DNA from 3 places in the Fictibacillus enclensis genome. Region 2 is predicted to be linked to each of the others. Evidence: riboswitches for the same ligand, from Rfam matches in the RefSeq annotation. Region 2 holds a riboswitch; each other region holds the start of a gene.
The links. Region 2 has a riboswitch for S-adenosylmethionine ahead of QNH15_RS20120 (methionine ABC transporter ATP-binding protein). Riboswitches for the same ligand answer to the same signal wherever they lie in the genome.

Region 1: it holds a riboswitch for S-adenosylmethionine, as region 2 does, so the genes downstream of both, QNH15_RS06750 (ABC transporter ATP-binding protein) here and QNH15_RS20120 (methionine ABC transporter ATP-binding protein) in region 2, are expected to answer to the same signal.
Region 3: it holds a riboswitch for S-adenosylmethionine, as region 2 does, so the genes downstream of both, QNH15_RS02850 (methionine ABC transporter ATP-binding protein) here and QNH15_RS20120 (methionine ABC transporter ATP-binding protein) in region 2, are expected to answer to the same signal.

What each region holds. Positions count from the first base shown of each region.
Region 1 is NZ_CP126109.1:1,247,139-1,254,573, forward strand. Features, by position in the region: gene QNH15_RS06720 (MFS transporter) at 1-782, opposite strand, end outside; gene QNH15_RS06725 (alpha/beta fold hydrolase) at 946-1,806, shown strand; gene QNH15_RS06730 (GNAT family N-acetyltransferase) at 1,803-2,516, shown strand; gene QNH15_RS06735 (site-2 protease family protein) at 2,552-3,100, opposite strand; gene QNH15_RS06740 (hypothetical protein) at 3,160-3,438, opposite strand; gene QNH15_RS06745 (VanW family protein) at 3,560-4,432, opposite strand; SAM riboswitch class I at 4,641-4,753, shown strand; gene QNH15_RS06750 (ABC transporter ATP-binding protein) at 4,947-5,717, shown strand; gene QNH15_RS06755 (ABC transporter permease) at 5,737-6,588, shown strand; partial or broken gene QNH15_RS06760 (LLM class flavin-dependent oxidoreductase) at 6,619-7,435, shown strand, end outside.
Region 2 is NZ_CP126109.1:3,844,993-3,852,427, forward strand. Features, by position in the region: gene sufD (Fe-S cluster assembly protein SufD) at 1-48, opposite strand, end outside; gene sufC (Fe-S cluster assembly ATPase SufC) at 70-855, opposite strand; gene QNH15_RS26335 (YuzK family famiily protein) at 1,062-1,211, opposite strand; gene QNH15_RS20095 (carboxymuconolactone decarboxylase family protein) at 1,468-1,842, opposite strand; gene QNH15_RS20100 (metallophosphoesterase) at 2,001-2,846, shown strand; gene QNH15_RS20105 (RDD family protein) at 2,929-3,363, opposite strand; gene QNH15_RS20110 (MetQ/NlpA family ABC transporter substrate-binding protein) at 3,460-4,287, opposite strand; gene QNH15_RS20115 (methionine ABC transporter permease) at 4,312-4,977, opposite strand; gene QNH15_RS20120 (methionine ABC transporter ATP-binding protein) at 4,970-5,995, opposite strand; SAM riboswitch class I at 6,074-6,187, opposite strand; gene QNH15_RS20125 (hypothetical protein) at 6,245-6,568, opposite strand; gene QNH15_RS20130 (anti-sigma factor domain-containing protein) at 6,670-7,435, opposite strand, start outside.
Region 3 is NZ_CP126109.1:526,439-533,873, reverse strand. Features, by position in the region: gene QNH15_RS02860 (MetQ/NlpA family ABC transporter substrate-binding protein) at 1-715, opposite strand, end outside; gene QNH15_RS02855 (methionine ABC transporter permease) at 738-1,403, opposite strand; gene QNH15_RS02850 (methionine ABC transporter ATP-binding protein) at 1,393-2,406, opposite strand; SAM riboswitch class I at 2,486-2,590, opposite strand; gene QNH15_RS26160 (immunity protein YezG family protein) at 3,013-3,279, opposite strand; gene QNH15_RS02845 (malate:quinone oxidoreductase) at 3,683-5,212, shown strand; gene QNH15_RS02840 (NAD(P)-dependent alcohol dehydrogenase) at 5,343-6,398, opposite strand; gene QNH15_RS02835 (carbohydrate-binding protein) at 6,414-6,767, opposite strand; gene fucP (L-fucose:H+ symporter permease) at 7,045-7,435, opposite strand, start outside.

The sequences.
Region 1 (7,435 bases), 2.5 Mb from region 2:
AAAGGAAGACCGATATTCAGAGGCCCGACAAGAAGCAAATTAACGAAAATAGAGGTGGCCATGGTGAGCAGCAGGTAGGGTACCGTCTTGACGTAAACAATTCCTTCCTTAAGCTGCCGGAACACCGGTTCTTTCTGCTTATTGTCAGTTGATGGATGATCAGGATAACGGATTTGTCCGATTAGAATGCTGCTGCAGAAAAGTAAAACAGAAGTACAAACAAAGACACCGAAAAACGAGCCAAACTTAATCATAAAACCTGCAATGACCGGCCCAGTCAATAATGAAAGCTGATTGGTCGTTTGCACGAGAGAGTTGGCACGGACGATCTGTTCTTTTTTTACAAGGGTGGGAAGCATAGACTGGTTAGCCGGCCAGAAAAAAGCGTCGAGAACTCCAAAAAGAAGAGCAAAAACACCAAGGAGATAGAGGTTCATACTGCTGTTCAGGATGAGCAGGGCCAATCCAAGGACCAAAAGTCCCCTGGTTGAATTTGTGATCATAATCACGTGAGACCGTTTTATTCTGTCAGCCATTACTCCTCCAACCGACATGAGCAAAACGCGGGGTATGGTGGTTAGCATCATAATAATCCCAAGCTTGGAAGGAGCTTTTAGTGCCTGAAGAACAAACCATGTTTCTGAGATTAAGTAGATCGAGAAGGACAACCCTGTAAATATACTGGCTATCCATAAAAATAAAAATTGCCGGTTGGAGAGAAGGCCTCCAAATTTTTGTTTTCTTACCGTCTTTGGTTCATGTGCCAAACTGGTCCCCATCATAATTCTCCTTCCAATCAAAATAACATTTATCGTTAAAATTTATTTTAATGGTAAAAAACATTTTAGTGAAGAAAAATCGTTCGACAAAATTTAGAAAGGAATTCAGTGAGGGAACAGAGAAGTTGCTTTTGTAATGAAATACCAGAGAACAGAGGGAAAGCAAATGAAGAACTGGAAAACAATCATGGTCCCCACAGAACGGGGCGTATTTGAAGTGTTCAGTAAGGGGAAGGGCGCGCCGCTTTGTGTGTCCCATCTTTATTCGGAATTCAATGAAACGGGAGACCGTTTTGCGGACATGTTCACAGAGTCGCATCAGGTATTTTTGATTAACTTAAGAGAAGCGGGAAGGTCTGAAAAGGCGCACGAACCGCATCAGCTAAGCATGATCGAAACGGTGCTTGATCTTGAAGCTGTAAGAGACGAACTCGGGTATCCGACATGGCATTTTGCCGGACATTCTACAGGAGGGATGCTAGGACTCGTGTATGGGATACGACATTCCAAATCCCTTGAATCATTGATCATAGCCAGTGCTGCAGCAAGAGAGTATGCGTCCTCCTCCCCTTTTTGCATCTATCATCCAGACCATCCGAAATTTAAAAACATGCAGTCGCTAATCGAGCAGTTAAAAACAAATCTATCTGCGGAAGAAAGAAACGATATATCCAGGGAACGGGCAAAATTATCACTACATGAGCCTGGAAGACATGATGAGTATTTTGCAGGGGATGTCCATAAATCAATGGCCGCGCGCCGGATGGAGTTTTTCTCAAGGGAGATTCTCCTTTTTGATGTAACAAGGCAGCTGCATAAAATCAGTACCCGAACGCTTGTCGCATGCGGACAGCACGATGTTCAGTGTCCGATCGGTTTTTCTGAAGAAATGGCGGAACTTATTCCCGATGTGCAGCTGGCTGCTTTTGATAACAGCAATCATTATCCTTTTTTGGAGGAGAAAAAAGCCTTCCAAAACGTGATCAACAAGTTCTATCAACAAATGACAGTGGGGGAAGACAGATGAAAGTGATTGACGGAACCCCTGAATATATTCTTATTGAACCGACAGAAGGGATGTTGGACATTAACGAGTGGAAAAAGGGCATCTCAACCATCATCCGAAAAGCTGAAAAAGGGAAAGTCAAAAGAGTAGGCGTAACGCTTCACCGTAACCGAGACCATTATGAATCATGCTCCGATTACTTGATTTCTTCGGGTTTTGAGCATTTTGCATCCAAAGTGAATGTATATCGGGACTTGAAAGAAATGGAAAGCTTTCATCCCTACACCTGGAGAACGCTTGAGGACAGGGGGACGACAGAGAAGGCATTTATGGAGGTGTGGAGAATGTGCAGGCAGGGATCGGATAATGCAGCATCAACCTTGTCGATGAAGCAGCATCTTCAGTCAGTTAAGCAGGAGCTTGGCAGCGGATGGAAATATTCCTGCAGGATTTTTTATAAAGACCATCAGCAAATCGGAATCGCCATTCCCCATATTGAACCGGGTACAACAAATGAAGGGCGGTTGTTTTACTTTGGGGTCTTTCCCAGTGCCCGGTCAAAAGGAACAGGAAGCACACTGCACAGGCAGGCGCTGGGATGCCTAAAAGAAATGGGTGCAGAATATTATATCGGAAGCACTCATCTCAACAATGAAAAAATGCAACGCGTGTTTGAAAAAAACGGCTGTCACGTACATGCCTATACGGAAAGCTATTATAAATATTTTTAAAAAACAGCCCTCCATAAAAGGTGGGCTGCTGTATGTTAGTCGGCAGGGTGGCTTTTTAACTGGATACCTTTGATTGTGTTCAGGGCAGCAAGGCCATCGCTTGGACAACCGCTTGACTGTTCCATCGGCATCAGAGAAAAAAATACATAATAAAACGAGAAGTACGTGAATTGGTAAAAGAAAAGATTCGCCTCGAAGATGCCTTTAAAGACGAAAAAGTTTAACAAGAGAATGGCTGCCAGATTAAAGAGAGAGCCGCCAAGATATACGAGAACTTTGGAATATTTGGCATCTTCTTTTAATGACACATACTCACACCAGCCATCATAAAAATAAAGTTTACGGATGCGCAGCGGGCCTATTTTCATAAGTACATTTCCTGTACCTACGTGCACCCTGACCTTTCCTCCAAAAATACGGGCAAAAAAATAGTGACCGAATTCGTGAAGAAATGTGACGCCTGGTAATACCAAAAAAAACGAAAAGAAAAATTTCCAAATTTCTGTAAAGCCAAACAAAGCTGCCATCTCCCTTATCGTGTTACATGTTTTAACTTTTTTCCTAAAATGGCTCATAGCAAACATGTAATTTCATCCATATGAAAAAAGCCCGGCAGAACAGCTGCCGGGCTTTTGCACATTTATTAACCTTGGAATAGTGCCGAATGAAGAACTTCATTGGCAGCCGAAATAATATTGAACATAAATGCGCCCCACCAAAGCATGCGGCCGCGGGAGGATACTTTGCTCCATCTTGCACCATTGCCATGCTCTTTAAAGTAAATAAGGGCTGCTACTGCCGTAATATTAAAGAAAATCATGCTCCACCGGGCAACAGCCATGTACGCCGGGCTGACCAATCCGCCAGCAAGAAGCAATCCGTTGATTAGAAACAGCATATAGAAAAATGGAAGACTTTTCATGTCATCACTCTCTCCAATTGATGATCAAATCCTCATTTATTCTATCATCCTTACCTTCAATTTGGAACGGGTTTGTGCAATGGTTAACAATGTTGACACAATTAATGGAGAGAGGGGGTGTTTACCTTTTTTTCTGAGGAAGATTGATCACATCGGAAGAGGAAACCATGACCATAATGCTTCCACCGTATGCTTTTGCACGGATCAGGATGGGCTGATTATAACGGTTCTGAAAACGGAAGTCAGGACCGTACCAGCTTACCGTTGCATCCCGTCCTTTAGGAACATAGGGAACTCTGCGGGTATGGGAATACCGTTGAACAATGTGGAGTCCGGCACGGTCCACAGCATTAAAAAGGGTAGAAGAAACCTGGCAGATGCCGCCGCCTACTCCTTCGGACAGTTCGCCCCGGATAATCACCGGTGCACGCATATACCCTTTTTCCTTTGTTCGGTTTCCAACAACCCTATTAAAAGAAAAGGTCTCCCCGGGAAAAACAACATGATTATCAATGGCGTTGGCGGCCAATGAAATATTATGAATCCGTGAGGTATTGGAGCGGTTAAAGTAGGTCACATACTGGCCGAGGTGGTTGGTTCTTATGTTTCCGAGCAGCTCACTATCCACCCGGGGATGGACCGTCAGGCTTGGAATTTCTATCTTTGAGGGTCCTTTACTAAAGAACTTTGCATAAAATTTTTCCTTGAACGCCTCCCGATAAAGCTTCGAACCATTTTGCCCAGAAGATATTCCACCAGTATCATTGATCCGTGCATTGACAGGCGGCCGGTACACATGTCCTTCCAGCTTGTCCGTAAAGACCTTAAGCTTTTCGGTATCAAGAACAGGAGTCCCAGGAAGCGGCACCGTGAAATCCTTGCGCTGTATGATGGCAATTGTCTGGCCTTGCTGAACGAGTGAGATGCTGTCCGGCGTGTTGACAGGAACCGGCTGCACAAGCAGAAGCATACTCGTTAACCAAGAAAGTAACATAGTCGAAAACCTCCCAACAATTAGTATGATAAGGGTAACTTTTATTTATGTAAGAGATAAACAGAAGGAAGAAATTGAAAGTAGAAAAATTATCATTTTAAAAAGTTTTAATCTGTTTTTTCAGAAAGTTATTGACATTCAAATACATACCTGTTTTAATTACAAGTAATCCGATAAGGATTCCCTTTTATCAAAAACTACATACTCTATCTTATTAAGAGAGGTGGAGGGAATTGGCCCTATGAAACCTCGGCAGCGGACTCTTTTCAATTGAAGAGAACTGTGCCAAATCCAACAAGCCGCAAGCTTGGATGATAAGAGAAGCATGAACCGTACTTCTTCTTTACGTCCTTCTGGCACGTTGAAAGGAGTTTTTTATGTTTTTTTGAATAAAGGGAATTGAGCAACTGTACAAATTCACTAATAAAGTCGACCGGACAACCGGAGACCATTTTTGTTTATTAAAATGGCTCCGGTTGTTTTTATTTTGAACAGCTTTATTTAAAAAAGGAGGATGGGGCGAGTGGCATTATTACAGGTCAATGAGGTTGAAAAAAGCTTTGAAACCGTCAATGGCAAGGTTAAAGCGCTGGAACAAATCCAGCTTGATGTGGAGAAAGGGGAATTTATTACGGTAATCGGGCCGAGCGGGTGCGGGAAAAGCACCCTTTTAAAAATCGTGGCTGGGCTGGATACGGCCCATGAAGGTTCAGTTTGGCTGGATAACCGGAAAGTGACTGGACCGAGCATTGAAAAAGGATTTATTTTTCAGGAACCGCGGCTGTTTCCCTGGCTCACCGTTGAGAAAAATATAGCCGCCAATTTGCCAGTTAAGAACAAGGAGACAAAGGAAAGCGTAAAGCAGCTCATCGAACTGGTCCGTTTGAAAGGGTTTGAAAACTCCTATCCAAAAGAGCTCTCCGGCGGGATGGCACAGCGGGTAGCCATTGCCAGAGCCCTTCTTCGAAATCCGAAGGTGCTGCTGCTTGATGAACCGTTCGGAGCGCTTGATGCCTTTACCCGCTCTCATATGCAAGAGGTCCTGCTCGATATTTGGCAGAACAACCGTACGACCATGCTTTTTGTAACCCATGATATTGACGAAGCGATCTACCTGGCGACCAGGGTTGTCATCATGAATCCAAGGCCGGGAACCATCCGGGAAGTGATTCCGGTTGACCTTCCATATCCGAGAAAGAAAACAGATGCGTCTTTTCAGGAAATCCGCCAGCGTGTGCTGAGTGAATTTGAAAAAGTAGAAGAACACCAGGCAGCAGCGATTTGATTTAAAAGGAGATGAAAAAATGAGCAATCAAACTGGAGTATTAACACGATCAGGTGTTGAACACCCCCCATCAGTAAAGGAAACGGCTGTTAAAAGAAATCGTAAAAAGTTACCTTTATCCCATTGGATGCGGGGGCTTGCACTTCCTGTTCTTGTCGTTCTGATTTGGGAAGCAGCTGGTGCCTATGGATTGATTTCGGCTACATTGCTTCCAAGGCCCAGCGAAATCCTGGTGGCATTTAAGGATTTAATCGTTTCGGGCGAACTATTCGCTCACTTTAAAATCAGTCTTTTCCGGGCGATTCTGGGATTCTTGCTCGGCGGCGGGCTCGGACTTCTTGCAGGGCTGGCTGTAGGTTTTTCAAGCAAAACCGAACTAACATTGGATCCCACGCTGCAGATGATGAGAACCATCCCCTCCTTGGCGGTGATCCCATTGTTTATCCTTTGGTTTGGCTTTGGCGAATTATCCAAAATCCTTCTCATTTCAAAAGCTGCCTTTTTCCCTTTGTATGTTAACGCGTTTGTTGGAATTCGCGGAGTGGATTCAAAACTGTTTGATGTCGCAAAAGTGCTCGAGTTCAGTAAATGGAAGCAGATTACAACGCTTATCCTGCCAGCCGCCTTGCCAAACATTCTTCTTGGCCTGAGGCTGTCATTAGGAGCCGCCTGGCTGGCATTGGTAGCGGCTGAGCTTATGGGTTCCAGTGAAGGGATCGGCTACTTGATCATGGATGCACGCCAGTTTTCCCAGACGTCCATTGTTTTTGTAGGGATTATTATTTTCGCTGTATTTGGCAAAGCATCGGATTCATTGGTGAGATATTTCGAGAAGAGACTTCTGAAATGGCGTGACAGCTTTATCGGATGATTTGAAAAATAGTGATGGAGGTGCTTTAACATGGTTCAAACAAAAAGACAGCTGCATCTTAATTTATTCCTGACAGGAATGGGACATCATGAGGCTTCCTGGAGACATCCCGGTTCAGAAACAGGGAATAACCTAAAGCTTTCCCATTATGTAAAATTTGCTAAAAAAGCAGAGGAAGCCAAATTCGATTCATTATTTCTGGCAGATCGATATGCGGTATCACGACAAGGTGCCAAATACGGTCCGCAGGGAGGCATCGAACCGCTTACACTGCTGTCTGCCCTCGCCGCTGTAACAGAAAACATTGGATTGATTGCCACGGTTTCAACCAGCTTTAATGAACCTTATAACGTGGCCAGACGATTTGCTTCTCTTGATCATATCAGCAATGGCAGGGCGGGATGGAATATCATCACCTCTGGAACAGATGGAGAAACCCAGAATTGATTTTGCAGGACAGTATGCCGAGGCAGTGTTCACCGCCCAGCAAACATTGGAGGATGCACAGCGCTTTTATCAGGAAATAAAAGCCCGTGCCACTGCATTTGGACGGTCGCCTGAATCGGTCAAGGTCCTGCCGGGAATATGCCCGATCATAGGAAAAACAGAAGAAGAAGCCAGAGAAAAAGAAGCACAGCTTCATCATTATACCAATACAGAGTTCAGTCTTCATCAACTGTCAAACCGAGTCGGCGTGGATCTATCAGCCTATCCGCTGGATGGACCGCTGCCTCCGCTTCCTGCAACGGATGGACATCAAAGCAGAACAAAGCTGATTCAGGAGCTCGCACTTCGTGAAAATCTTTCGATCAGACAGCTTCTGCTTCGTCTGGCTGGTGGAAGGGGC
Region 2 (7,435 bases):
CTTGCTTACATAATCTTTGTCGTATTTAAATGAAGTTTCAACTGACATGTACAAATCCTCCTAACTTGCTTACGCCTCTTGGCCAACAGTTTCGTCTTCGATTCCGAGTTCTTCCTTAATCCAGTCATAGCCTTCTGCTTCAAGGCGCTGTGCAAGTTCAGGTCCTCCTGATTTCACAATGCGTCCTTGCATCATTACGTGGACTTTATCCGGCGTAATGTAGTTAAGCAAACGCTGGTAGTGAGTGATGATCAAGCAGCCAAACTCAGGGTTTCTCATTTCATTTATGCCTTTGGCAACAACTTTAAGTGCGTCAATATCAAGACCGGAGTCAATTTCATCAAGAATTGCAATTTTCGGTTCAATCATCATTAATTGAAGAATTTCGTTGCGTTTCTTTTCACCACCGGAGAAGCCTTCATTCAAGTAACGGTGTGCAAATGAGCTGTCCATTTCAAGAAGTTCCATTTTCTTATCAAGCTCACGGATAAATTTCATGAGAGAGATTTCTTGGCCTTCCTCACGGCGGGCGTTAATGGCAGAGCGCAAAAAGTCCGCATTCGTAATACCGCTTACTTCACTTGGGTATTGCATTGCAAGGAAAAGTCCTGCTTTTGCACGTTCATCAACTTCCATCTCAAAAAGATCTTTTCCGTCAAATGTAACGTTACCCTCGGTTACTTCATACTTTGGGTGCCCCATTAACGCTGAAGATAAAGTGGATTTACCTGTTCCGTTCGGTCCCATGATTGCATGGATTTCCCCGCCATTTATTTCAAGGTTTAACCCTTTGATAATTTCCTTGTCTTCGATAGAAACACGCAGGTTTTCAATCTTTAAGTTTGGTGTAGACATATGCATTTACCTCCATCTTATATTTCAATGAAATATATTGTTAATGTGAACAAGAATGAAAGCTTCTCTCATTCCATTCTCAATTTATTCTCATTCTAATATTATAACAAATTTATTTTATCTTCAACCTTATGAGCTTTCCGGAAAAAGATAAATCAAACAGAAAATCAGCATTCATTGGTTGAATGCTGATCCCACTTCATATACTATAGGATTTTTCGTTCCATTTCATTACTTACTTCCAAACTTTTTTGATATTCTTTTTCACGTTCTTGTTCAATATCCAATCGTTTGTCAAGATTGCGTTCATACTCAGCGTAACCAATGCCATGATTCTTGTGCATAGCCTTTTCCATTTCAGAAGTGTGGTTAACTTTAATCGAGTGAATAATAAATCATCCTTTCGTGTTATGAACACTAATTGTATACACTATTAGCCTAACAGACGTATGATTCCTTATCAATTTCCATATTCTACGATATAAAAAAAGCCTATAGGGTATACACCGGATGCACTTTACTGCCTTCCATATCCTTATAAATCCGGTTAAATCCTCTCCCGTTCTTCCATTTTCTGAAAAGCGAAAAAAGAAGCTCCCTCTGGAACTCCTTTTACTGCATGGGATTATTTAATTCCTGAATGCATTCCTGTACCAGTGTCACTCCCTGGCTCATCGCCGCACCTCCTCCAAAAGCTGCTGCTACTCCAACAGCTTCGAGGATTTCATTCTCACTGGCTCCCTGATCCAGACACCCTTTTGTGTGATAAATAATACAATATTCGTCCTGGGCACAAATACTGATTCCCAAGGCAATCAGCTGTTTATTTTTCTCAGTAATTTCCCCCTCTTTAAAGCAGTGACGGGTAAATTCATTGTAGGAATGGGCCAGTTCAGGCATATGATCCGTATACTTTCCAAGGCCTTCCTTATACCTGATCAAATGAAATTGCGTTGAATTCTTTCCGGGCATTTCTTGATGTTCCATTTGTTTCATCCTCCTGTCCTTAAAGTAGACAAGTCTTAGTATGAGTTAATGCTTCTTGTCTTATGCCTTTCACTTTTTCCAACAGAAATTTTTGTTTCCACTTAAAAAGGGAATATAATGAGAGAAAAGACGTTATAAGAAAACAGAAGGAGAAAGAGATGGAAGAGGAAAAAGTTAAAAAATCATTGATTGCCGGATCTGTTGGATTAGGGACAATAGCAGCTGTTGCAGGTACTGCCGCAATTTATTCTTCATTCATAGAGCCTTACTGGTTTGACATTAAGAAAGTGACCATCAAACTGCCTCGCCTTCCCGAAGCGTTTAAAGGGGTACATATTGTACAGATCAGTGATTTCCACCTTGGATTTCATTTCAGGGCAAGACATATCAATAAGATGGCTGAAAAAATACAGGAGCTACAACCGGATCTTGTCATTTTTACCGGAGACCTGGTCAATTCGAAACGTTCTCGCAGGTCTGCAGTAAAAAGCATACCAGGCTTAAAAAGTATTGAAGCTCCGCTTGGTAAATTCGCTGTGCTCGGAAACCATGATTACCTTGAAGACATTGATACGATCTCTGAGCTATTGAGAAAAAGCGGCTTCGAACTGCTTGTAAATGAGAACAGAAAACTGATAAAGGGGAATGACAGCTTCTATATCGCAGGACTTGATGACTACCTGCAAGGAGAGGCAGATATTGAGAAATCTCTGGAGGGCATTCCGGAGGATCAGTTCACACTTCTTCTCGCCCATGAACCGGATTATTTTAAGGTAAGCTCAAAATTCCCCATCGATCTTCAGCTGTCTGGCCACAGCCACGGCGGTCAAGTGCGGATGCCGCTGTACGGGCCAATTATCACTTCACGTATGGGAAGAAAATATCACACCGGCCATTATGAGTCAGAAGAGAAACATTTGTATACCAACAGAGGAATGGGAACGACCCACCTTCCCTTTCGCTTCTTTTGCAGGCCGGAGATTACATCCATCGTTTTAGAATAGAAGCATTTTTGTGGGAATTTTCAGCAACAAAGTTACGAAAACAAAAAAGACGGCTTCCGGACCTGGAAGCCGTCTTCTTTGCTTATCCTTCCTTTTGAGGCGGAAGATGGGTGACATAGGTTCCTGCGATAAAATCATGAATACTTCTTTTATCTTTTCGAATCCCAACCATTAAAGCACTGACAATCAATCCAATTCCAAGCGTTACTGCGTAAATAATCCCTCCGACCAGAACTCGCATCAGCATGGCACCAAGCCCCAGCTTGCTGCCGTCAGCTTTAACGATCCGAACCCCGCAGATTCTCTTTCCAACCACGTACCCGTGCCAATAGATGGGCAGCAATAGGGCATAGAGGAAACTGATGATATCGAGGTACCAATTTTCTCCCGGTTGATCGGAAGCAAAGTCTCCGGTAATTAAAAAACCAATGATAGCTAATGGTATGCCGATAATAATGCCATCCAGCAAACAGGCTCCTACCCTGATCCAAAATCCCGCTGGCTGTTGAACGTCCATCTTGTACCCCTCCCTGATTGGTTAGTTTTAAGTCATCTAACTTTATTACAATGGGACAAAAAAAAGAACAGCCTGTGGCTGTCCTTTTATGGCACCTTATTTGTTTACTGGTACAACTGCTCCTTTGTACTTCTTCTTAATGAAATCCTGGATTTCTTTTGAATGAAGAACCTGTACAAGGGTTTTGACTGTTTTGGCATCTTTATCGCCTTTACGTACAGCGATAATATTGACAAACGGTGAATCTGCGCCTTCAAGTGCGATCGCATCTTTTTGAGGATTCAATCCAGCATCAATCGCATAGTTGGTATTGATCAGCACCGCATCGCCTTCACCATTTTGGTAGGCTTTTGGAAGTAGTCCTGCTTCAACATCCGCTTTGAATTTAAGGTTCTTTGGATTTTCTGCAATATCCTTGATTTGAGCATTATAGCCTTTGCCTTTTTTGAGCTTGATCAGTCCTTCTTTTTCAAGCAGTGACAGCATACGGCCATGGTCGGCTACAGAATTACTCATAATGATGGTTGCGCCCTTTGGAAGGTCTTTTAGCGATTTATACTTTTTGGAGTATACACCGATCGGCTCAATATGAATTCCGCCTGCATTTTCAAATTTGTAGTTTTTGTTTTCCTTCATTTGTGACTCTAAATAAGGAATATGCTGAAAGTAGTTGGCATCAATCTCTTTATTTGCAAGAGCTTTATTCGGTAATACATAGTCCTGAAACTTTTTGATTTCAAGATCAATTCCTTTTTTCTTCATTAGCGGTACAGCCTGTTCAAGAATTTCGGCATGCGGAACGTTGGATGCCCCTACAACAATTTTGTTATCAGCAAGCTTTTTGTCTCCTCCGCTGTTTGCACCGCACGCAGCAAGGGCTGTTGTCATGGCCAACAAAAGAACGAGTGTAATCAATTTTTTCATGGTTTTCCTCCTGATTGTCTATTTTTATCGTTTATCCAGGCGTCGGGTAATAGTATCCCCGATAAATTGGATAAGGAAGACGATAATCAAAATAATAACTGTGGCAACAAACGTTACATCATTTTGTGTACGCTGGAAACCGTCTAGAAAAGCCCGGTCACCCAAACCGCCTGCCCCAACCACACCAGCCATTGCGGTATAGCCCACAAGCGCGATGGAGGTTACAGTGATCCCTGAAATCAAAGCGGGCAAGCTTTCAGGAATAAGCACTTTAAATATGATTTGGGTATTGCTCGATCCCATGGATTTCGCAGCTTCAATGACTCCTTTATCCACTTCGCGGAGAGCGATCTCAACCATTCGTGCATAAAATGGCGCTGCCCCGATAATAAGTGCCGGGAGCGCAGCATTGGCACCAAGCATGGAGCCGACCAAAAAGAGTGTAAATGGTATCAACAAAATGATTAAGATGATAAAGGGTATCGAACGAAAAATATTAACGATTGCCGCTGTAATTACATGAAAAAGCTTGTTCTCCCACAAGTTTCCTTTCCCCGTAAGAAATAAAGCCAATCCTAAAAACAAGCCAATAACGAAGGTGGCAATTACAGCTACTGCAGTCATGTACAGCGTCTGATCTGTAGATGTTAACATCACATCCCATTCTACATTCGGGAACAGATTACTCATAAGAAACCACCTCCACTTCGACCTGCTGTTGGTTCATGTAATTGATTGCATCAGAAACCTCTGAATCAACCCCTTCGAGCTGTATAAAGAGTGATCCATATGCACCGTTTTGTGTTTGTGAAACCTTGCCCTGAAGAATGTTAACCTGAACGTTGAATTTTCGGATAACATCTGTGATAACAGGCTGCTCAGCGCGTCCTCCGACAAATGTCAGCTGTACAATCTTGTTTTGCGGCTTTTCTGAAGCCAGCTGTTTAATCACATCCGTTGTTTCTTCCGGTTCTGTGATCTGCTTCACAAAATCTTTCGTAATTTCCTCAGAAGGATGACGGAAGACGTCCAGGACTGGTCCCTGCTCTACCACTCTTCCGTTTTCCATGACAGCCACCCGATGGCAGATCTTCCGTATGACATGCATTTCATGAGTAATCAGGACAATCGTCAATCCGAGTTTTTCGTTAATCTCAACCAACAGATTCAGGATGCTGTCGGTGGTTTTCGGATCAAGCGCCGATGTCGCTTCATCACAAAGAAGCACTTTTGGGTTATTGGCCAATGCCCGGGCAATACCGACCCTCTGTTTTTGTCCTCCGCTCAGCTGGGACGGATAAGATTCTCCCCGGCCTTCGAGGCCAACCAGTTTAATCAGTTCATCCACCCGTCTTAACCGTTCAGCTCTTGCCACCCCGGCAATTTCAAGAGGGAAAGCAATGTTCTCCCTTACGGTACGGGACCAAAGCAAATTAAAATGCTGGAAAATCATGCTGATTTCCTGACGAGCTTTCCGAAGCTCGCTCTTGCTCAGCTTGGACAAATCCTGTCCGGCTACCGTTACACTTCCGCTCGTCGGCGGTTCCAGCATGTTCAGCATACGGATCAATGTACTTTTTCCGGCACCGCTATATCCAATTATTCCGAAAATTTCACCTTGATCTATTGTAAGATTGACCTGGTCAACCGCATTGACCGGTCCGTCTTTCGTCTTAAAGATCTTGCGCACTGCATCTAAAGTTATCAAAAGACTGGATTCCTCACTTTCATAAAAAATGCCCTTCTGCGAATATGAGCAGAAGGGCATTGAATTAATATGCGCCATCTCTCATCTCCCAAAGCATGCGCTTTGCAGGAATTGGCACCATTTTAAACAGGATTGCTGTTTAACGGTTGCCGGGTTTCATCGGGCCAGTCCCTCCACCTCTCGCGATAAGAACGAAATGTTTAAGTTTTCAGCTTGCAGTATGGATTTTATCATCACGTACTTTTACTGTCAAACCATTTCTTTTGTCCCTGTTCGTTGACTGCGTGCCAAGTACAGTAATGATTCGAGTTTTAACTGTTCTCTGTATGTCCCTGTAAAAGACAGCTTTCCTTGTTTGATCAGCTTGCTCAAATGACTTTCACCGTTGCAAACAAGCCGTAATTCCTCATCATTGCCTGAAAGCAGGATATTTCTTTGCTTCTCCGTGATGGTGTTGATAAAGGTGATACAGATGGTTTTCCCTTCCAGTGACACACTCGCCCTCTCGTTACCCACAAGCGGACGGAGAAAATCTGTTTTTTGAATATGATCCACCCATTGATCCCAATTCATCAAAAATCCCCCTCGTAATATCCCTTCTAAAAGGGTTCGAGGAGGCTGGAACCTCTTCCTGTAAGGATCCTTCGACAGTTAAAGGGTACTTCTGTCGATTGTTAGCTTGCTTTCTTTTGATGACGATGACCTGGATGTTCCTTTTTGGGCGTGGCTTGGCCTCTGCCCCACTTTTTCTCATGGTTAAACCGTTGTTTTTGCGGCCCCGGTTTGTCTTTGTTCATCTTTTTCTTATGGACGGGTATGGTTTTCACCTTCATCTTGTTTTGATCCTTCGGTGAATTTCGGAAAGAGGGCTGCGGCTTTGGCTGGCCTTTTCCCGGTGGCTTCTTCCATTTTTTATCCGGATGTTTATGTACAGAGCCGAATGAACGAAACTCGGCCTGATTATGTTGACTCATCACTTTCCTATTCTCCTGCTGGGCAGGTTCAGCAGATTTAACTGTCATTTTTTTATTGCTTTGCATCGGATCCGCTTTTTTATTCGTTTCTTTATATGAGGTTTTTCTTACTGGTTCAGTCTTGGCGGATGGTTGTTTAACCGCCTTTTTTGGATTGGTCTTTTCCGGCTGGATATTTCTCTCGTTCCGCTTGATTTTTTCGGGTACTTCCATGTTTTCCTTATTCTTTTTATGCGGTTGCTCGTTTTTCTTCTCCATCTTTTTTTTCAGCTCAGAAAATGACATCCTTTTGACGTCTTTTAAAGAAAGCGGATCATGGTTTTGCTTTGCATCAAGATACATCAAATATTTCCCTGGGGATACTCCATTTTTCTTTGCTGCATTACGCTTTTTTACATCAAGGTTCTTGATGACGATGGCTGCTTTCTCATTATAGACAGCAGCATTGCGTTTAATGGCTGTTACA
Region 3 (7,435 bases), 1.8 Mb from region 2:
CGTCTTTCGTATTCACTACCACACGATTTCGGTATTGATCCGGCATGTTCTCAAGGAATAGCGCATCCTGAAGATTCATTTTTGCTGCGATTGCAAAATTTCCCGGTACAGCGGAAACATCCGCACTTCCGACTGCACGTGGCAATTGGGCAGCCTCCAAAGGCTTAAACTGAAGTTTCTTTGGGTTGTCTTGTATATCTTTTTCAGAAGCGGTTAATGGATTAACATCTTTTTTGATGGTAATAAGCCCGGCATCCTGGAACATTAACAGCGTTCTTGCCAGGTTTACTGGATCATTGGCAATGGCAATGGTGCTTCCATTCTTAATGTCTTCTATTTTTTTTAATTTCTCAGAGTATACTCCCATTGGAGCGGTTGGCACACTGATTAGCTCAGACAGTTTTAGGTTCTTCTCTTTTGCAAAATTTTCCATATAGATCTTATGTTGAAACAAGTTGGCATCAATGGATCCTTTGGATAAGGACAGGTTAGGCTGTACATAATCACTAAACTCTACGACTTTGACTTTGTACCCCTTTTTCTCAAGTTGTGGCTTGATCGCTTTTGTTACCATGTCGCTGTATGGACCGGCTGTGGCGCCAATGGCAATATTCTTTTTATCACCAGAGCCTGATGATCCACTCGATGAAGATCCACAAGCTGACAAAAGGCCAACCACAAGCAGTAAAATAAGTGCAGACAAATACTTTTTCATAGTTTCTCTCTCCTATTAATTATTATCTTTTATCTACTTTTTTAGAGATAGAGTCTCCGGCAAGCTGAATAACCTGCACAAGGAGAATCAAAACCACCACCGTGGTAATCATAACGGTGTTATCGTAACGATAGTATCCAAATCGAATGGCCAGATCCCCAATACCTCCGCCCCCAACAATTCCGGCCATTGCAGAATAGCCGACCAAACTAATTGTTGTAATTGTGAGCCCTTGAACAAGTCCAGGCTTGGCTTCCGGAAGAAGAACATCCTTAATGATCATCCATGAAGTGGCTCCCACCGCAATAGCCGATTCTATGACACCCTTATCAATCTCTCTCATTGACGTTTCTACCATTCTTGCAAAAAAAGGAATCGCTGCTACCGACAAAGAGACAGAGGCCGCCGTAGGGCCAATCGTTGTGCCGGTAAGAAGATTCGTTAGAGGAAGCAATGCCACCAAAAGAATGATGTAGGGAATGGAACGAATCAAGTTTACGATCCATCCGGCAACACCTTTCACCACCGAATTCTCCAAAAACAATCCTTTATCCGTTACAAACAGCAAAACACCAAGCGGAAGTCCGAGAACAATTGCTACAAGCAGCGAAATTCCCACCATATAGAGAGTCTCGAAAAACGCCTTATTAATATCCGGCATAAGCTGGACGAGCGATTCAAGCAGCATCATGGACCACCTCCAGGCTTCTCGTTTTGCTGGTGATGTAATCAATTGCCTTTTTTACTTCGGACGCTTCTCCTGTCAATTCCATAATGAAAATGCCAAGAGGTGTATCCTGAATGTATTCTATTTTGCCGTGCAGGATGTTTCCTTTCACCTGATACCGCTGGAAAAGCTCGGATACGACAGACTCCTCAGCGATTTCACCTTTAAACTGGATCTTGATGATGGTTCCCTTTCTTTTCTCAATCAGCTGCTCTGGAAGATCGAACTGAAGGATACTATTAATGAAATCCCGTGTCAGCGGCTTTTTCGGATTGGAAAAAATCTCATACACCTCTCCCTCTTCGATCACTTCCCCGTTCTGCATAACCGCGATCTTATGGCAAATCTCCTTCACCACTTCCATCTCATGCGTTATCAGAACGATGGTCAGTCCAAGTTTTTTATTTATATCTTTTAACAGATTGAGAATGGATTTGGTTGTACTCGGATCTAGTGCTGAGGTCGCCTCATCGCATAACAGCACCTTTGGATTGTTGGCAAGTGCCCTGGCAATCCCTACTCTTTGTTTTTGTCCACCACTCAACTGTGCCGGATACTGGTCTTTTTTATCAGTCAAATCGACCAGATCCAAAAGTTCCAAGACACGCTTATTTGCTTCAGCTTTCGTCTTTCCTGCTGCTTTAAGTGCAAACGCAATATTTTCATAAACCGTTTTTGAGCTCACTAGATGAAAATGCTGAAAGATCATCCCGATTTTTAAACGTGCTTTTCGCAGGCCTTCACCTTTCAGCGTCGTAAGGTCGACTCCATCAATTTTCACTTGACCCGATGTTGGCTTTTCAAGCAAATTCAAACAGCGGATAAGTGAGCTTTTACCAGCACCGCTATACCCGATAATGCCGTAGATTTCCCCTTCTTTTACATTAAGGGAAACGTTGTTCACCCCTACGATTTCTTTCTTCTTTGAACGATACACCTTTACCAGGTTGTTCACTTCGATCAAGAAATTGCCCCCTCTTTTCTTTCAATGTAAAAAAGCCCCTTTCATCATGAAAGAGGCTTTTGATTATGAATTCAATCTCACCTTATCTTTCAGAATGAAGTTCATTCTGCAGGAAGTGGCACCTTTCCATATGGAGGTTGCCGGACGTCATTGGGCCTAATCCCTCAGTCTCTCTTGATAAGAACAGTTATTATATTATTATTAGAACATTTTTAATCATAAAATTCCTTTTTATCCTTGTCAATACTATTCTGCGTGGAATGGTCGTGATTAAGCGCTTTCATTAAGAAATACGAAGATAGATAATAAAAAAGTAAAGTGCCTTCGCCTTCTGAAATACGAGCCTAGGCATATATAGTGTTGCACTTTTCAGGAATCATTTGGTTGATGGTTTTAACCACATCATCATAAAACAGTTTTAAAGCGACCATTCTCAATTATTTGCTCTCTGCTAATTTCTCCAGACAAGAATCCAAAACGCCTTGTTTAAAATCGTCTTCAGGGAACATTCCTAGCATTTTATATTCCCAATATGTCTGGTGCTCTAGAGGCAATATTAGAGAGGTCCCTATAATCGTAGTCAATTTTAAACTCACCATCGTTTTGTCACGTAAAGATGAGACTTGTCCATACTTCTTGTTGATTCTTTATAAATTCAGATCTTAAATCATCAAAGATAAAATACAGGTTATGATACATTTCATCATAATTGTCCTGTTCCACATTAAATAATTTAGGTATATTATGGCTATAAATAAGCTTATTGCTTTCTTTTGAAACATAATAAAATAAAGCATAAATGTATACCGTCGCCCACAATTCTGGGATAATTTGGTTTATAAGATTGGCTGCATCATGATAAATGTTCTCCATAGTTTTCGTTTCCATTATACCTCGCTATTCCTTATTAATGCTTTCTGTTCAAACTTTATTGTAAAAAATAGGCACTCAATAAAACATCGATCTCCTTACTAAATAATAAGGAACTCTCTTCAATAGGATGAATTTTAATGTTTTTTTACGATAGAAACGGACTTTCTTATAAAAATCGATAAAAATCATCGGTTTTTCAGCAATTATTTGCACTTCTCACTTTCTACCAGCTTTCAAATAATTGATATTTATCATATAATAGAGATAGTTCAATCCATTAATTATTGTAATCCGTGATGATATCGTTTTCATTAAGACAGGAAAGTGTGTGATCCGATTGCACCTTGGCTTGGTGTGACGCCTGCAACTTTTCTGCAAATATTAGGCGAAAAGGTTGGTATAAATGAGCAACAGAGAAACTAACACAGACGTCATTTTAATTGGCGCCGGAATCATGAGTGCGACATTAGGAACTCTCTTGAAGGAATTAGTACCGGAATGGAATATTAAAGTGTTTGAGAAGCTCGGAAAACCAGGCGAGGAAAGTTCCAATGAATGGAACAATGCGGGAACAGGACACGCAGCACTGTGCGAGCTTAACTATACGGTCGAAAAGCCCGATGGATCCATTGATATTAGCAAAGCAATAAACATAAATGAACAGTTTCAGGTATCCATGCAGTTCTGGTCTCATCTGGTAAATCGCAAGCTCATCCAAAAACCTGAGGAATTTATCATGCCGCTTCCTCATATGAGTTTGGTGCAAGGTGAGAAAAATGTGGAGTTCCTGAAGAAGCGGTTTGAAGCGCTGTCAAAGAATCCACTGTTTCAAGGAATGGAATTTTCCGAAGATACGGAGAAATTGCTGGAATGGATTCCACTTATCCTTGAAGGCCGTAAAATGGACGAACCGATTGCGGCTACCAAAATTGACTCTGGAACGGATGTTAACTTTGGTGCGTTAACCCGTATCCTTTTTGATCATTTAAAAACAAAGAATGTTGATGTTCTCTATGGACATGGTGTTAATGATTTAAAACGTGCGAGTGACGGATCCTGGGAACTGAAAATTAAGAATTATGACAGCGGTACCTTGGAACGCCATAAAGCAAAATTCGTTTTTATCGGCGGTGGCGGCGGAAGCCTTCATCTCCTTCAGAAATCCGGTATTCCTGAAGGCAAGCATATTGGCGGATTCCCGGTAAGCGGAATTTTCATGGTATGTAACAATCCGAAAGTCATTGAGCAGCACCACGCAAAAGTTTACGGAAAAGCCAAGGTGGGTGCTCCTCCGATGTCCGTACCGCATCTGGATACACGATTTATCAATAACAAAAAGTCCCTGCTGTTCGGACCATTTGCCGGCTTCTCACCAAAGTTCTTAAAAACCGGCTCCATGTTCGATTTGATTACTTCTGTTAAGCCCGATAATATCTTAACGATGCTGGCTGCAGGTGTAAAAGAAATGTCATTGACCAAATACCTGATCCAGCAAGTACTGCTGTCCAAAGAACAGCGTATGGAAGAGCTTCGTGAATTCATCCCGAACGCAAAAATTGAAGATTGGGATTTGGTGGTTGCAGGCCAGCGTGTGCAGGTGATCAAAGACACAGAAGCTGGCGGCAAAGGAACCCTTCAGTTCGGTACAGAAGTGGTTACTGGTGCCAACGGAACCATCGCAGCATTACTGGGTGCTTCTCCGGGAGCTTCCACAGCGGTTCATGTTATGCTTGAAATCATCAGCAAATGCTTCCCTGATCGCATGAAAGAGTGGGAGCCGAAAATCAAAGAAATGATTCCGTCCTACGGTCTTTCCTTGATGGAAAATCCTGACCTGCTTAGAAAAATTCATCAGTCCACAGCCGAGTCGCTCGGTCTTAAAAAAAAAGAACCCGTCTTTAATGACGAAAAAACAACAGAAACAGTCTACTAAGTGAAAACGTTTAATTGGCAGCTCACTGGAACCTTCGATCCCTCTTGGGGTTGAAGGTTTTTTATGTTTATTCTAATGTTCTTCAAAATAAAGTGGGCACTGCCGCTGAAAGGCAGCGCCCTTTTTTCAATCACTCTCCACTCGGATAAATCATGATTTTGAGTGTGTTGGTTTTATCATGAATCGCCTTTTCAAAGGCATCGGCCGTCTGTTCCATCGTGTATTTGTCCGTAATGATATTTTCAATGTTAACCTCTGCTTTTGAAAGCATCTCGAGCGCTTTTGGGTATGTGTGATGGTAACGGAATACTCCCATGATATCGATTTCCTTATCAATGATTTGTGCCACGTTCATTGGCACTTCATCCTGCGGAGACATGCCGACGATCGCTGCTCTTCCACCTTTTCGGACAGAAGCAATCGTTCCCTGGACGGCTTTCGGGCTGCCAGCTGTTTCAATCGCCAGGTCTACCCCTCGACCGGCGGTAAATTCATTTAACTTTTGAGCCAAATCGTCTTCCCTGAGATTGATGGTATGGGTGACCCCCATCTCCTTCGCCGTGTTCAGGCGGCTTTGTTCCAGATCAACCCCAATAATCTGCCGGGCTCCTGCCATTTTGGCCGCTGCAGCAGTCACCATTCCGATTGGCCCCATCCCCATGATAATTACGGATTCACCAGCCTCAAGCCTTCCTCTTGTAATCGCATGAACACCAACGGAAAATGGCTCCACGAGCGCGGCTGTTTCGTAGCTCATCCCATCCGGAATCGGAAACACAAGATCCTCCCGCATCGCCACGTATTCACAGAACGCACCATCATACGGAGGGGTCGCGAGGAATTCCACATCCGGGCAAAGGTTGTAGCGCCCCGCTTTGCAGTGCTCGCATTCACCACATGTTGCGCCCGGCTCGATCGCCACTCGCTGGCCTTCCTTCAGGTTCTGGACCTTTTCCCCGACAGCCACAATGTCTCCGGAAACCTCATGCCCAAGGATGATCGGCTTCTCGACCACATAGCCTCCGATCCTGCCATGTTCGTAGTAATGAATATCAGAACCGCATAATCCTACGGCCCTTACACGAATGAGCACCTCGTTGTCTTTTGGTGCAGGAACACCGAATTTTTTGAGCTCAATATGTTGCAGTTCAGTGAGCACTGCCGCATCCATTGTTGCATTTGCCATGTCCATCTCTCCCTTTCATTCCTGTTCGAACCGGAACCAGCCAAAGTCAAAGTTGCTTCCCGGCAGGAAGACAAACGTCACCTTCTGCATCCCGGTTACCTTCTCCAGATCAAAGACTCTTTCTTCATAACCGTTCGAGTGCGGAAATTCCACCATCTGCTGGCTCTCCCCATCCGCATTCTCGAACCGGATAAGAATGGTGTTTTTATCGAACGGCGAATGGCCGTTAATCACAAGCCGGTTCGCACCCTTACCTGTAAAATCCATCTCTCCAAATACCAAGGAAACATTGTTGCCGATTCCCGTGATCCGTGTTCCTTCTTTTGTAAATGTATTTACCATAAATGGAGTCACATTCCACCGCATCAAATGCCAAGCCCTCAGTACTCTCCGTATCCAAACTGCTCTTCGCAAATTCCCAACCATCATTAAAAAGCGTTTTACTGTTCATGCTTGGGGTACCCACCTTTTTTATGGTTAAACATTCGTTTAAATCTCTAGGTGACCGACACTATGTTTATTCATTAAACAAACTATAGTATTCATACTATTCGAAAAACAACTAAATTTCAAGGATTGTTCCTCACGACCAATAAAAAACAGGTTCATAAAAAACTGAACCTGTTGATTTTTATTGCCCATTTTTTTACCTAGCCAACTTCACAGACGATTTAGTGGTTTTCTGAACAGTCTCCTGATTTTTCATTTCACCATAAAAGTAAAAGCCGATGTAGATAAAGCAGGCCATGGAAACGAGGAAGGCCGTCTGCATGGAACCGAACAGGTCGGAGGCGTAACCCTGAACGGCCGGAATGATAGCTCCGCCCACAATGGACATGATGAGAAATCCGCCTGCGGTTTCGGTATATTTTTTGTCTTTGACTACCTCCAGCGTATTTCCGTAAATCGTTGGCCAGCACGGTCCAAACAGCAGGCTTACGCCAATGGCGGCATAAACGGCAGTTGTGTTTGGCACAAACGCCACATAAGCAAGCGTTAGGGCACCAAGTATGGAATAACAGAAGAGCACCTTGGCC